DNA from 4 places in the Cytobacillus sp. IB215316 genome. Region 1 is predicted to be linked to each of the others. Evidence: predicted binding sites of a transcription regulator. Region 1 holds the regulator's gene; each other region holds the start of a gene.
What was found. The regulator LexA, encoded in region 1, represses DNA repair genes until DNA is damaged. The targets are predictions, from matches to a motif close to CGAACATATGTTCG.
Positions count from the first base shown of each region.

Region 2: the regulator LexA is predicted to act here: its motif matches at 2,284-2,297, upstream of SLH48_RS06095 (YolD-like family protein).
Region 3: the regulator LexA is predicted to act here: its motif matches at 1,738-1,751, upstream of SLH48_RS02785 (DNA polymerase thumb domain-containing protein).
Region 4: the regulator LexA is predicted to act here: its motif matches at 2,558-2,571, upstream of SLH48_RS03415 (YolD-like family protein).

Region 1 is NZ_JAXBMC010000002.1:169,741-173,504, forward strand. Features, by position in the region: gene SLH48_RS05180 (recombinase family protein) at 1-565, opposite strand, end outside; gene SLH48_RS05185 (LysM peptidoglycan-binding domain-containing protein) at 578-892, opposite strand; gene lexA (transcriptional repressor LexA) at 1,135-1,758, shown strand; gene SLH48_RS05195 (TetR/AcrR family transcriptional regulator) at 2,453-3,058, shown strand; gene SLH48_RS05200 (alpha/beta fold hydrolase) at 3,240-3,764, shown strand, end outside.
Region 2 is NZ_JAXBMC010000002.1:376,577-380,340, reverse strand. Features, by position in the region: gene SLH48_RS06105 (thermonuclease family protein) at 355-1,236, shown strand; gene SLH48_RS06100 (HU family DNA-binding protein) at 1,320-1,595, shown strand; gene SLH48_RS06095 (YolD-like family protein) at 1,927-2,256, opposite strand; gene SLH48_RS06090 (hypothetical protein) at 2,566-2,826, opposite strand; gene SLH48_RS06085 (hypothetical protein) at 3,541-3,764, shown strand, end outside.
Region 3 is NZ_JAXBMC010000001.1:605,720-609,483, reverse strand. Features, by position in the region: gene SLH48_RS02785 (DNA polymerase thumb domain-containing protein) at 424-1,683, opposite strand; gene SLH48_RS02780 (TetR/AcrR family transcriptional regulator) at 2,152-2,787, shown strand; gene SLH48_RS02775 (hypothetical protein) at 2,780-2,965, shown strand; gene SLH48_RS02770 (C45 family peptidase) at 3,069-3,764, shown strand, end outside.
Region 4 is NZ_JAXBMC010000001.1:717,936-721,699, reverse strand. Features, by position in the region: gene SLH48_RS03430 (hypothetical protein) at 190-1,446, opposite strand; gene SLH48_RS03425 (hypothetical protein) at 1,594-1,974, shown strand; gene SLH48_RS03420 (hypothetical protein) at 2,103-2,258, shown strand; gene SLH48_RS03415 (YolD-like family protein) at 2,599-2,928, shown strand; gene SLH48_RS03410 (hypothetical protein) at 2,948-3,316, shown strand; gene SLH48_RS03405 (hypothetical protein) at 3,587-3,764, opposite strand, start outside.

The DNA.
Region 1 (3,764 bases):
CCGCTATATCTGAAAACGTGAGATTATTTTGTCGTAACCTTATAATTTCCTCAATAGGTATTTCCTTTCTTTCTCTACCTGAGCTTACATGGATGTTTTTTAAATTCCTCTCAGGTCTATACCCTTCTTCGATAGCTCGTTTCATTCCCCGTTTAATTTTTAAATTATGTATTTTCCGTTGATATTCCTCAACAATGCTAACAATTTCCAACATCATGGAATCAGCTTCAGACAATTGTAACTCTCCATGATGATGAACTGTGTATATTTTAACTCTTTCCTTTAAAATAAAATGCAGCAAAGCTATTCTTGCATTACCCCTACCTAGCCTCGTCTCATCTTGTATTAAAAGGGCATCGATATGCTGTTCTTTAATTTCATTCAATAGCTCATAAATGCCATCTCTATCCATGTCATATCCGCTTGCCCTTTCTACAACCACTTTCTTCACATCAAAATGGTAACTGTTTGCAAGCTGGAGTAATTCTGCCTTTTGTCGTGTTAATGATGTCTCCTGTGTTTGTTTATTTGTACTAACACGACAATATATTATTGCTTTTTCCATTTCTACCTCCGATTAATTGTTAACTGCATATGTATCATATATTTTATTACCTTCTGATTTTAACACTGGAATATAAATTTCATCACCATAAAAAATTCTATCAGGAGCTATTTGATTTACATCCTCTACCCAACTGATAAAGTCATTGATTGATAAATCGTGACTGTTACTATACTCGGACGCAATATCCCAAAGTGTATCTCCATCTTCTACTTTAATAGTAATATAATCATTTTTCTCGATATCCTTATAAGAAGTAATTAGTGCAAAAGCAAAGCCGATAAAAACAGTAAAAAATAAGATATAGTAAATTTTAGATTGTTTCATAATAAGTCCCCCTGATTAACAGAATACATGTTCGTTTTTAGTTATTGTATACGAACAAATGTTTTATGTCAACATTTTTACGAACTTACGTTTGTTATACATAACAAGTCGTGCTATAATGAATGAAAGTAAAATCTTTCTAGTATATCCTTACATTATTAATAGATGATCTTAATTTTTTAATGTTATGAACGGGTATACATGCTAACAATAGAAAAGATTATTATAATGAGGTGCTAACGATGGCAAAATTATCGAAAAGGCAACAAGACATACTAGATTTCATAAAACAAGAAGTACAATCAAAGGGATATCCACCTTCTGTTAGAGAAATTGGAGAAGCGGTAGGGCTAGCTTCAAGCTCAACAGTTCATGGTCATTTATCTCGTTTAGAAAGTAAGGGACTAATCCGTAGAGACCCAACTAAACCTAGAGCAATTGAAATATTAGATTTAGATCCTGCTGATGTAATCCCAAAAAATAACGTCATGAATGTACCGATTATAGGAAAGGTAACAGCTGGTCAACCAATAACAGCAATTGAAAATGTTGAAGAATACTTCCCTCTTCCTGATAAACTTGTATCCCCTGACGAAAATGTATTTATGCTTGAAGTAATGGGAGATAGCATGATTGAGGCCGGTATATTAGATGGGGATCACGTCATTGTTCGGCAACAACAAACTGCTTCAAATGGAGATATCGTTGTTGCAATGACAGAGGATGACGAGGCAACAGTAAAAAGATTTTTTAAAGAAAAAGACTACATAAGACTTCAGCCAGAAAACTCAACTTTAGAACCTATTATTCTTCGTAATGTAGCTATATTAGGAAAAGTAATCGGGGTGTATCGTACCATCCATTAAACACTATTGTACATAACGAATGTATGATCTATTCTTTGACAAACAGTCTCTTTTAAAACGTTGTTCCAATCAGATAGATTAACATACAGGTTAGCAGTCCACAATGCTTTTTAATGTATTCATACGATCTCATATTATAATCCAATCCTTAGCTTAGAACCTCTGAGCTAAGGATTTTTTTGTCATATTGTAAGCTCCCTCCGAATTCATTTTGATTGGCTATTTTCACAATGGTTGCTGTTTTTACTTTTAAGATATACACACGTATATATCTAGCGTTCAAGACACCTTTTCTAAGCTCCTATAAAACTCATAATACTGTCCATTTTTAGTAAAAAAACAAAATTCAAGCAAAAAGTCTTTAGTTTAAATTTATCATTCAATGATTTTCTTAGTCACTTTTTCTCATATCCCCCACTATGTCACCAATTTTATGCTCGTTATCCCGAGATTAGACTTGACGGTCTAGACCATTCGGTCTAATATGTATAATAAGCAAGCAGCATTAACTATCAGGCTATTTCAGCATAGCGTGTTTTTTTTGCACTAATAAACACGAATACAGCTAGATTTTGTGCCATCTATTCTCATATAAAATGACGGTATTCTTTATCTTCAGGATAAAGAACTATAACAACAAAGTTTACGAACAGAGCTAACGATTAAGATTAAAAACTTGTAGGAGATGATGTAATTGACGCGAGGATTTAATAAAGAATTCGAACATTCAGATGCGTTAATGCAAGCAGCATTAAATGAATTTGTGGAAAAAGGCTATGACAAAGCCTCATTAAATCATATTTTGAAGACAGCGAATATGAGTAAGGGCTCATTTTACTACCATTTTAACAACAAGGAAGATCTTTACTTAAATCTCATAGACATGTTGATTCAAAAAAAGCAACTATTCCTTGCCAAGGTTATGAATCCAAGTGATTATTCCAAAGACATTTTTTCGATATTTAAAACACAAATCAGAATTGGAATGCAATTTGCCAATGAATATCCAGATATTAATCGTTTTGCAAACAGCTTTATTAAAGAAAAAGGAACTCCCATATACGAAAAGGCGTTGACAAGGCATAATTTTCAGGATAATGACCAAATGAACAAGCTCATTGAAGCATCCTATAACAAAGGTGAAATTAGGCAGACACTACCACTGGAATTCGTCCAATCACTAATTGGTTTCTTGTTCACTAATATTGTGGATGTAGCGGATATGTCAAAGCCTGATCACTATGAGTCAAGTCTAAACCACTTAATTGATTTCCTTAAAAATGGCCTGACAGATCAATAATGATCTTAACCATCACATATTGACATCAGCAAAGTAGGTGAAGATTTAAGTCTCTACCTGACTAACTGATAATTTGGAGTAAGGTATATGCTACATCTGTGCATCGTTGAAGTAATGGTTCCTTTCTGCATTCAATTATTTTTCAAAATAACGAGCTTAATTTGAAAAGGAGAGTTATTATATGGCCCAATTTGATTATCCTGTAGGATACCATGATTTTCATAAAACAAAAATTATAGACTATCAAATGAATCGGTGGTATTCAATGGGATACACACGAAAAGAAGACATGGTGGATGCAGCTACCAGAATAAAAAAGTTAGAAGATTGGAAGGAGGAAATGATAAAGCAGGCTGAAAAAGCTATTGATGAAAAACGCATAATGAATGGAACATTTTATTACAGGGCTGCAGAATTTTTTACTCATCCGAATGACCCAGATAAATTAAGGCTGTATGATACATTCATTGAAATGTTTTATAATGACCTGTTTGTTGAAAATGATATTGAACGTTATAACATACCCTACGAAAATGTATACTTACCTGCAATGAGACTGCCTTCTAACAATAAAAATGCCAGAGGAACAATTGTCATTCATGGTGGATTTGATTCATTTATGGAAGAGCTATACTCAATGGCAAGCTATTTTGCACATTTAAACTATGAGGTCATATTATTTGAAGGACCAGGGCAAGGTGGTGCC
Region 2 (3,764 bases), 210 kb from region 1:
TGGACTATACAATGTTGTATGCAGGCTTATATCTTCAACTTCTTTTTTACGTAATCGGAATAACTATTTTATATTGGGTGATTAAACTCGCTGTTAAGAATGCCATCAATGAATCAAAAATTAATAAATAGAAAATATGCAATTCTTCAAACAGAATTGAACAAACGATCATAGTTGATTCAGCTAATGATAACGTAATGTATTCATTTGAAAATGTAACGAAATAGAAGTGAAATGTGTGGGGGATACATGTGTAGGCAGTGTTGGTGTAAAGGAAATGACAAAGCCGTGTAGTTAAGTCTACTAAAAAATAAAGATGATTATTTATGATTTACGGATGTGGTGGGGGATATCGTGAAGAAAAATTGGTTGCTAATTATTACAGGCTTGTTGCTATCTATATTCATGGCTGGTTGTACTAATACGTCAAGTTCAGCACCATTGGACAATATATCAGAAGAAAAGATCGAAACAACAATAGAAAATAAAGATAATGAGAAAGAAATATTAGCTGAACAGGATGACCAAGCTAAAAAACAATTAGAGGAACTTGAAAAAGAAAAAGAGCAAGAAGAATTAGCTCAACGTTTTCATTTAGAAGTAGCTATTGTTAGTAGAATTGTAGATGGTGATACAGTTGAATTGACTGACAATAGGAAAATACGTTTGGTTGGGGTAAATACTCCAGAATCGACGTCTAGAATTGAAGAGTATGGAAAAGAAGCAAGTAAATACACACAATCACAATTAGAAGGAAGACAAGTGTGGTTACAAAAAGACGTATCTGATACTGACAGGTATGATCGTTTATTACGTATTATTTGGGTCGATATTCCTACAGATGATATGGATGAATCAGAAATAAGAGAAAAAATGTTTAATGCTGATTTGGTCATTAATGGTTTTGCAGAGCCTTCTACATATACTCCAGATGTAAAATATAGTGATTATTTTATCAAGTTTGCAAGGGAAGCGCGTGAAAATAATACCGGACTGTGGGCTTTCGGAGAAAACGGAACTACCAAAGGCGATCTAGATGGAAAAAAGGAAGCTTCAAAAATAAATTCAACATCTACTGAACAAGATTATGATAGTTCATCAAACGAAGTAGGCGTAGAATCATTTAAAAATTGTACAGAACTTAAAAAGATATATCCAAACGGAGTTGGTTCCGACCATCCTGCATATGCATCTAAACATGATCGTGACAAAGATGGCTGGGCTTGCGAAAGCTAGTTAGCATGATCGAAAAGGGTATTTACCTTATAACTATGTATCTGATAAGATATAAGTCTGTTACATAGAAAGGTGGAAATATAATGAATAAAACAGAATTTATTAACGCAGTAGCTGAAAAAGCAGAACTTAGCAAAAAGGACGCAAGCAAAGTATTAGAAGCAGTAACCAACTCGATTAGTGAAACACTAAAAGATGGTGACAAAGTTTCTCTTCTCGGCTTTGGAACATTTGAAGTACGTGAAAGAGCAGCTCGCAAAGGACGTAATCCACAAACAGGTGAAGAAATTGAAATCGCAGCAAGTAAAGCACCTGCATTTAAACCAGGTAAAGAGTTAAAGGATGCTGTGAAAATCTAGTCACTTCCTTGAAAAGCCTATCATAAGATAGGCTTTTTTCTGTTACATCAACACAATGAAGAGACATTAGGGTGGTTTGAAGCTTCAATATTTGTAGGACTGAAGCTTGGAGATAATACCAAGAGCAAGAAATTATTAAGAGAAAGATGGAAATTATCACCTTTAGTTACAACAGAAAAGAGTATTATATTGTTGCGTTTATAAGGTTTATAAATAAAAAGACCATTTTTATTATGAATGGATACATTAATAACTATGAATTAACATATATTAACAAAACAACACGATTGACTACCACGACAAAAAGAGCCCTGCAGAGTATGTAGGGCTGTTATATTATTTGTACATTAATAATGTCTTCAAATTTAATTATATGTATTTCATCGAATTTATCGGTTACTCTAATATGCCTGTGGAATTGATCTATAGAATGAATATATCCCATACATGGCTTAAAAGCCCCGTTCTCAAAATATGTCACAGTCACTTCCTGTGTAAACTCCAAAGCTTCCAGGACTGTACTATTAATTTCCTCTATCTCATGCTCATCTAAGACAGGCTTTTGCACCTTATAATAATCAGCCTTTGCTTCTTTCATCATCTTCATATGTTCCGGTTGTATAAATGCGGGCATCCATTTCATAATTCCTCGATCTTTCAAACGTATCACCTCTGTACTTATTATATACGAAAATATGTTCGTTTAGTAAAGAAATAAGTTATAAAAAATCTAGTTATCTATCCTCACAAATAATTGGGAATAATATATTTTGTAGTCGGATAGGAATTTCCAACTTAATTACCTGTATTTATGTGAATAGAGGAGTTAAAGTTTTACATTTATCTATCATATAGTTCGATAAAGAAAAGTAAATTTTGTCTCAAATCATTATAAAAATCTTAGACAAACTGAAAGAATACCCAAATTCGAGTACTCTTTCAGTTGTAAAGAATAACAATAGATATATATTTACTTAACCCAAGGTGGTTTAGGTTTAGGGTCTTCTTCTTTACAGTCGCAGAATACTAAAGTGAATAAACTCAGAAATCTGCAATCTGCATCGTCTGTTGCATCACTAATCTCAAGCATTCTCTCAAATTGCTTAGCAATATCAACGTTAGTTAAACTATCAATGGCACCTTCAACTTTACCAGCAATATCATAATCCTCCTTACAAGAATCACAGAATGCTAAAGTGAATAAACTTAAAAAAGTACAATTATGAGCCATGTTATTCCTCATCCTCTCAATTAATTAATATAAATATCAAATTTATAGTATGTCTCATAAAGCTCTTATGTGTAGATACTAGTACATAATATAAGAAATGTATTTATACCTATGAAGCAGAGCGATTATTGAAGTGTGAAAACAAAAATAATTATGTCTGAGAGTCTTTAGCACTAATGCTAAAATAACAATTACCTAAAATTAAAAAAGTTCACAATAAATCCAAAAATATAATACTATATATTTACAATTATGTGATAAATTAGAATATTGTTATGCATAACCATATTTCTCTTTTTCATTTTTCTAATCCCTTGAATTATCTAGGGATTTTTTTGAGTTAATCAACAAAATGGATGTTGTGTCTATTAATCCCCAGCTGTGTAATGTCAGTTAAATCTTATTTATAAAACTCAGTTGTGTTGGCAACATGGTTACAGATAAAATAACGGTGATCGCTGTACGTTGCAGTTTACTTGTTGACGTCAGTTCACCGAAGAATTTTTACTTACACGTCTAAACAAAAATATATAACTTTGCATACAATACTCCAAACAAATGATGAAAAGAGGTTCTTTTATGGGTGCCTATGTTTCAAAATCCTCCTGTTGCGGAAGTACCAAGACGCTCAGTACGGAAAAGATAGCTTGCTGCGATTGTCCGATTGAAATTGATTCGCGAAGCGGAAATATCAACCTTACTTGTGGTCAATCTATGCCGATATTTGGTGGGAACTTTAGAGGACTATTGTCCGGGTCAATTTCTGTAGGAGAGGATTCTGCCTGTGGCCTTCGTGTTACTATCACGGCAAACGGTGTAGATGTTGTACTAGATATCCCTCTTCCAAATGATCCGGAAAATAGCAATAATTTAAGTATTGCATATACAAATGTATCTAATATCACTGTTGCCTGCATGAGTGACGGGGGAGGAGATTG
Region 3 (3,764 bases), on a different contig from region 1:
GCATTATTCCACCGTTTTCCACATGGCGAATTGCAGGCACTTCCGCTTTTCTTTTTGGCTAGCTACAGTGCCTATCTCCTCGAGTCACTTCACCATTACACCCAAAGGCAAAGAACGCCTTCATTTGTAATGCTTCCAGGGCTTGTCGGAGATGACCAAGACACTTCCGCTTTTCCTATTGTCCAGCTGCGCCTCCTAGTCCCTCGAGTCACTTCACCATTACACCTAAAGGCAAAGAACGCCTTCATTTGCAATGCTTCTAGGGCTTGTCGGAGATGACCAAGGCACTTCCGCTTTTCTTTTTGGCTAGCTACAGTGCCTATCTCCTCGAGTCACTTCACCATTACATCCGAAGGCAAAAAGCGCCTTCATTTGTAATGCTTCCAGGGCTTGTCGGAGATGACCAAGGCACTTCCGCTTTTCCTATTGCTTATGGCCTCCTACTAGTGTGCTGCGGTGACGTGCCGTCCCCGCATCCGTATATGAAACTGCTCGCAAAATTGCATTTGAGCCGTATTTCCTCCTGATTTCATCCATACAGTAGCCGAGTGCTTGCTGCTTCGGTTTATTCATTTCAAACAGCGATAGTTGCATATTTAGATCATCCTCAATATTAGACAGTGCAATAGAGATTTTTCGTACTGTTTTATTTGTATAATGCTTTTGAAATAGCTCAATACAAACATTGTAAATATCCATTGTAATATTTGTTGGTTCTTCCATTGTTTTTGAACGATAAAATCCGCCGCCAAATTCATCTTTACTATATCCAATACCAAGACTAACCGTTCTTCCGACCTTTTTAGCTGTGCGAGTTCTTCTTGCCACCTCCTCACACATTTCTAATATTACTCGCTTTACATCTGTCGGATTTGGATAATCTCGTAATAAAATTTGACTTTTTCCAAAGCTAATTTGTCCTTGCAAAAAGGGTGCACCAAGCTCTGAAAAATCAACACCCCACGCGTGATAATATAGCTGATTTCCCATAATGCCAAACTTTTGTTCAAGTAGTTTGAGGGAATAATTAGCAAGCTGCCCTACTGAGAATATTCCTATCCTGTTTAATCTTTTTTCCATTTTCCCACCAATTCCCCACATTTGACTAAGTGGTGAAAGCGGCCAAAGCTTTGTTTCCACATCATCATACGTCCATCGAGCAATCCCTGTTTTTTTTGCCTCTAAATCCAAGCATAGTTTTGCCATAAGCATATTTGGTCCTATACCAATTGCACACGGAACTTCATATTCTCTCTCTATATCTTCTTTTAATTTTTGAGCTGTCGTTTCTGCATCACCCCATAGCTTCTCAGTACCATCCACTTGTAAAAAACTCTCATCAACGCTATACGTATGAACTGCTTCTCCCGGCACATAGCGCTGAAATAACTTAGTAAGTTCCATTGATATACGTAAGTATGTGCGCATCTTTGGATTGACGATTACAATTCGCGGGTCCTTAGGGATTTCAAATAAACGTGACCCTGTTCTAATACCAAATTCCTTCTTCAAGCGTGGTGAAGCTGCTAAAACAACACTCCCCTGTCTTTCTGTATCACCAACAACCGCTAAGTAGCATGTCAGTGGATCTAAATTCAGCAGTACTGCTGCACAACTTGCAAAAAAGCTTTTCATATCAATACATAAGATGTTATGGTGAGGCATTTTGCTATAATCAATCAAATATAACACCCCTAAAAGAATATACGTTCGTATTATTATATTCAACATCTTAACCGAATATACGTTCGTTATCAATTACAAATTGTTTCCAATAAGAAATGCTAAGATCCCCAATGTTTGGTGACAAACACTGTAGCCACTCATGAAGGTGTTTTATTGTTCGAAAAGCACTATTGTTAGATATTTCAGAAGACACTTTGTTTAAACTTTGTTACTTTTTTCACTTAATTTGAGTAACTGATGTGTATAGTTTTTAGAGGAGAAAACATGCCACGAAAACTAGTTTTATCCGTTAGTACGAAAAACCACATTCTATACGAAAACAGCCTAATGAAACAATTAATGTGAAAATACCCTTTCATAAAGGGATTTATTCTACATATTTTTTTACAATTTCTTCTTTTATTACTAAAGTATACATGTTATAATTTTGATTGATTAATCAATCATTGAATGCGAGGTCTAATTATGTCTAAACAAATATCTAAAAAGGAACAACTACGGGAAGAAAAAAGACAAAGAATTTTACATGCAGCTATCACCCTCTTCTCGAAAAATGGCTATTCAGAAACAACAATTGCAGCTGTCGCCAAAGCTTCGGAAGTGAGTTTCGGAACTGTATTTACTTATTTTTCAAATAAGGAGCAACTTTTTGAGGCCGCGGTATTAGAACCGTTAGATGAAATGAAGGCGCTGTTTTTATATCAAACTAACAAAGATCACTCCCCCTTAGAACATCTTAAACAAATGGTTAAAGAGCATGTTATTACCTTTTCTCAAAAGGAAACCCATTTACGCTTAGTTCAGTATGTATTAGGGCAACATGAAAGGTTTCCAAAATTATTCGAGCAATTAGATTCTTTTTTCCATGACGTCATCGACGCACTGAAGCCAATCATTATAGAAGGACAAAAACAAGGTGAGCTACATACGTTGAATCCTGAAATCGTAGCAACATCTTATTTCCAATTTTTAAATGGGATTCGTGTAACAATTATCGATCCGCCCGATGGGGTTATATGGAAGGCGCTTATTCCACAGGCGTTGCTCCTTTTTGCACCAGTAAATTCCAAGGATATTTACGATAGTACCCTCAATGAATAAAATTAGCAGTGTTATCGGACTTGGAAGTATCATTGGTTCAGTCATCATTAGTCGTTTAGGTAACAGAATTAATGAGAAAGTACTGGTGTGTTCCTCTACTGTGTTGCTAGGTGTGTTAATTACACTAAACGGAGTGGGCGGTATAAGAAGTGGTTTTATAAGATTGTCAGCGTTATAAAGAATAAAAGATAACATGAATTTTAGTTATCTGCATGTAAATTGTTTTAGTAACAATCACCTTTATGAAAAAAATTACATCATATTTAACTGGAGGGATAGTCATGTTTTTCGAGGAAAAAGTAATTACAGGAAGTCCAAATGAGTTTATGGAAGTTCGCCATTTAAAAATACGAGGTTCAAATTTTGATATTGGAAAGAAGCTAGCTGAGATTGCGTATAACAATCATCATGCCATGCCTTACCCCGCGACGACCAAATACAAATATCAGCTAGAATATTTTAAAAATAATTATCCTATCTTACTTGACCGTATACAAGGAGCGACAGATTATTTCAGTAATATAAACATTGAAGACAATAGCTATGATTTTTCTTCTCTCATTTATTCATCTGGATTACCCGGCTGTTCCGTTGTATTTTATCCTCCAACAACGACTGAACATGGAAGTCCAGTCGTAAGTCGTAACTTCGACTTCACAACTGGAACTATAACTGGGGAAATACCCGCTGATAACGAGAAACCTGCTTTTGCAAATCCATACATTCTTGAGCTGCATCCAGACGAAGGCTATTCTTCTTTATGTGTGTCGGGATATGAAATGCTTAGTGGAGTACTTGATGGAATAAACTCAGAAGGTCTTGTTGTTACGTTATTAGCTGATGACGATGCGATTACTCATTACCCTATTGAACCAACCTATCAGCCTCAAGTTGGTTTGAATGAATTACAAATACTAAGACTGTTATTAGATACATGTGCCAATATTGAAGAAGCAAAGAAAGCATTGCATATGAAT
Region 4 (3,764 bases), on a different contig from region 1:
GGTTCGGTCTCTCGACTTGAGAACGGCTGTCCTCTTGAATTATCTGATGGACTTACTATCACTTGTGGTTACTAAACTAGCAAGTGAATATGAAAAGGGGCATCCAATAGCCAATTTATGCGCTTTGAAATGCCCCTAAACTAATTTAATTTTGATGTGCAGGAAAATTTTTGACTCACTTTTTGAATATTATTTATATCGAACTACTGATGGCTTACCTTTAGAATCTTCTAATAAATTTCTGTTATTTCTTGCATTTATATGGAATTTTTCTGATTCAAGTCTTTCTGTTTCATTTCTTGCAGCATAGTAATTGTATTTTCTTGTATAAATCACACTAGGGAATATCTGCAAGTCAAGGTTATTATTATATCTCATGTAAGTTGTTTCTCTGATTCTGTCTGATGATCGCACGAAGTGCGCGTGAAATATTTTTTCAGATGAATGATCATAAAGCAAAAATACTGTGTATCCATTTAAGTTAAGCGTCTCATCTCGATAACTAGAGTCCTTTTTAGTTCCACCTACATAATTTGCTAGGTGACGGTTTACTGTGGTTGTTAAGCTACTAGTAATATTAGCTACAATCATTACTGTATCTTTTTCATGAGTGGACATATATACTCTTACATCCATATCATTATTATCATCATTTTTTATACGGTTAGCGATGGTTTGAACCGCAGAAAGCGTCATATGTTTAGTAGCACTAGTTGTTATTGCATCTGCATAGCTTGTAAAATCAGCCCAATTTGTTGCTGTTGTTCCTGTCTCTTGAACCGCATTTTCTTTGTTACTGGTATTAATTCTTTCTTGTAGAACATCGTCAACATAGATTACTGCTCCTATACCTAAAATGTTAACTGCTGCATTTGCAAGAGCTGCTGCTGCTGTCGCGTCTAAAGCTCCTATGGCAAGAGGTATAAACCAAAAAGCTTGTGCTGATACAGATGCCGCTGACACAGTCCCATCCTGAGGAATTGGTGTAGATTTTGTTAATAATTCATCTGAAATTTCAGCAGAAGAACTGTTTTTATCTTTGTTTTTATATTTAAGTTTAAAAACTTTTTTATAATATTTAACAAGATAATCAGAGTCTTCTTTTCCATCAAGAACTTCTTCCAATGTAGTTGCAAATTCTTGAGCATCAAATTTTTTATCTAATTTTTCAATGAAATAACTTTGAAAAGGATGTACTTCTTTATCAATTGTTACGAAAGATTCAAAAGTGTTTTCCTTTTGATTTTTAGATATTTTAATAGTTAATGATTCGTTTTCAATATCTACTTGTTTCACTAATAATTCTGTTAATTCAGATGAATCTTCAATTACTTCTACACTAAAATCTCTTACTTCATCACTAGCTTCTAAATTAGCAAAAGTAGACGCTGGAATACTCGTAAACAATAAAATTACTGATAGAAATAGGGCGAAAAATTTCTTCATATGTATACCTCCAAATTATGTATTATACCCTTTAAGATTCCTACACACCAAAATAAATACAAAAAAAGATATATTTATTTGCAATGTAAATCATTCTATAATAAAGTTAATAATTGGTCAATACGAATTTTTTTTGAGGTGATATATTTGAGTGATTTTGAGAAAGATTTCCAGGAACTAATGGATAATGATGATATTTTGTGTGACCATTGTTTAAGAAGATACGCCTGGTGTGAAATAGAGGAGTTACCAGAAAATATAATTGTGAATATTCTTAAGGATAATGAATACTTTTTTGTCTGCGAGTATTGTAAAGGTAGACATTCTGATGACTATGAATACTGGGAAAATTGGGTGGAGAAGCAGAGAAAAGGAGATACATTAAAAGACATAACCCCTTTACGAAAGAGAATAGCAGAGGAAGGTAAGAGGAGAAGAGAACTTATCACAAAAGATGATGAATATTGGATAGAATTTAAAGAACGTCATAAGAAAATTAAAAAAGAGTTTAATAACAAAGAGAATTAATTTCGTACAGAGGAGCAAATCAAATACTATATTTATGCTACAAAATGTCCATTGTGGTTAGAAAACAATTTTAAATCTCTCTTATTAAGGAAAGGATGAAAATATAAATAAATATGGAGGGATTTATTATGAGTACAATTAAATGTCCATATTGCAATTGTAATAATTCTGTTGGTTTAGTTAGCGTTAAGGCTGATGTTTCTGAGGATAATCGTTTAATTGAAGGTAATTCAAAAATAGGTTTGTGCAATGATTGTGAATTACTTTTTAGGATACAAGAATAAATATGATTCTAGATTAGACAACTGCCAAAATAATCAAACGTTTACTCAACCCAACTTTAGTTAACGCACTCATCTATTGAGTGCTTTTTCTAATTAATCAGTGATGCTAGAACGCTCTCAGACAAAATTATCTTTTCATTCACGTACTATATTATAGATAAATGCAAAATAAAAAAGCCTTTACCCATAAGAGTAAAGGTTAAGTATAGCAACTAGACCCATCCTGTAACAAAATATGAAGTTTCTCCATCAATTGTGTGGACAGGACACTAGAAAATTTTATTTTTTCTTTTACTAAACGAACATACTTTCGTATATAATAAATACAGAGGTGATACGTTTGAAGGATAGAGGAATTATGAAATGGATGCCTGCATTTATACAGCCTGAACACTTGAAGATGATGAAAAAAGCCCAGGCTGATTATTATAAAGTAAAAAAACCTGTTTTAGATGAGCATGAAATAGAAGAAATAAACAATACAATACTTGAAGCTATGGAATTTACGCAAGAAGTAACTGTAACCTACTTTGAAGATGGATCTTACAAACCATGTATGGGTCATATTCATTTTGTAGATCAGCTCAACAAAAATATTAGAGTAGTTGATAATTTTGAAGAAACACACAGGATTAAATTTGAAGACATTATTAATGTTCAAGTAATTTAAGAATTTAAGGGTGTTGTAAATGAGACCAAGTATATCAGAGGATTTATTAGATATAATTGTTGAGAAGATCTATCTTGACCTAGAAATCCACATTTTAGAAAAGAAATTAATCGATGCAGGAAATCAGAGAAAAGATGAAGATTATGTTAAGTATATGAAGCAAGTTGTATCAAGTGTAAGAAAAAAACGGAAAGAAATAGGGCTAGTTCTTAAAGAAAACAACGTAAAAGTTTATGAAGTCGTAGAACTAGATGATATGTTTGTACAGTACCCGTACGCTCAAAAAACTATTGGAGCATCTTTTGAAGGTGCACAACGATTTTGGAAAGCCGCGCTAAAGTATCGGTTAACTCGCAGGATTAATGAGCGTTTGACAAAGAGGTATTGATCAAGGTCGATGGGATTACACTGGGAATCACATATAATATGAAACAGCCCCACATGCTTTGCAGGGCTGTTTTTTCGTGGAGTGAATATCTTGCTGTATTCTATATTATGCAATTGTTATTTTTTGTATGCGTTTTTTAAAGGGCGGCCAACAATCACAGCATTCAAAGATGCTATCTCGCCAACAGTTATTTATCGCTTTTACATTTACTTATCTATACTTATTAATGATTGTCCATTTATTTTATAATATTACTTTTAAGTATTAAGATTAAGTCTTTTGTTTTGCACCACTATGATCAATTAAAACTTCCTTACCGTTTATTATTTCCCATTTTTCTTCTGTTTTTCTATTATATATATAGTAATTATTATGATAATTACTACTAGCCAGATGTATCTGTTGGTTTCGCTCTATTTGGAGATGTCTTTTTTCCTTATTATCAATA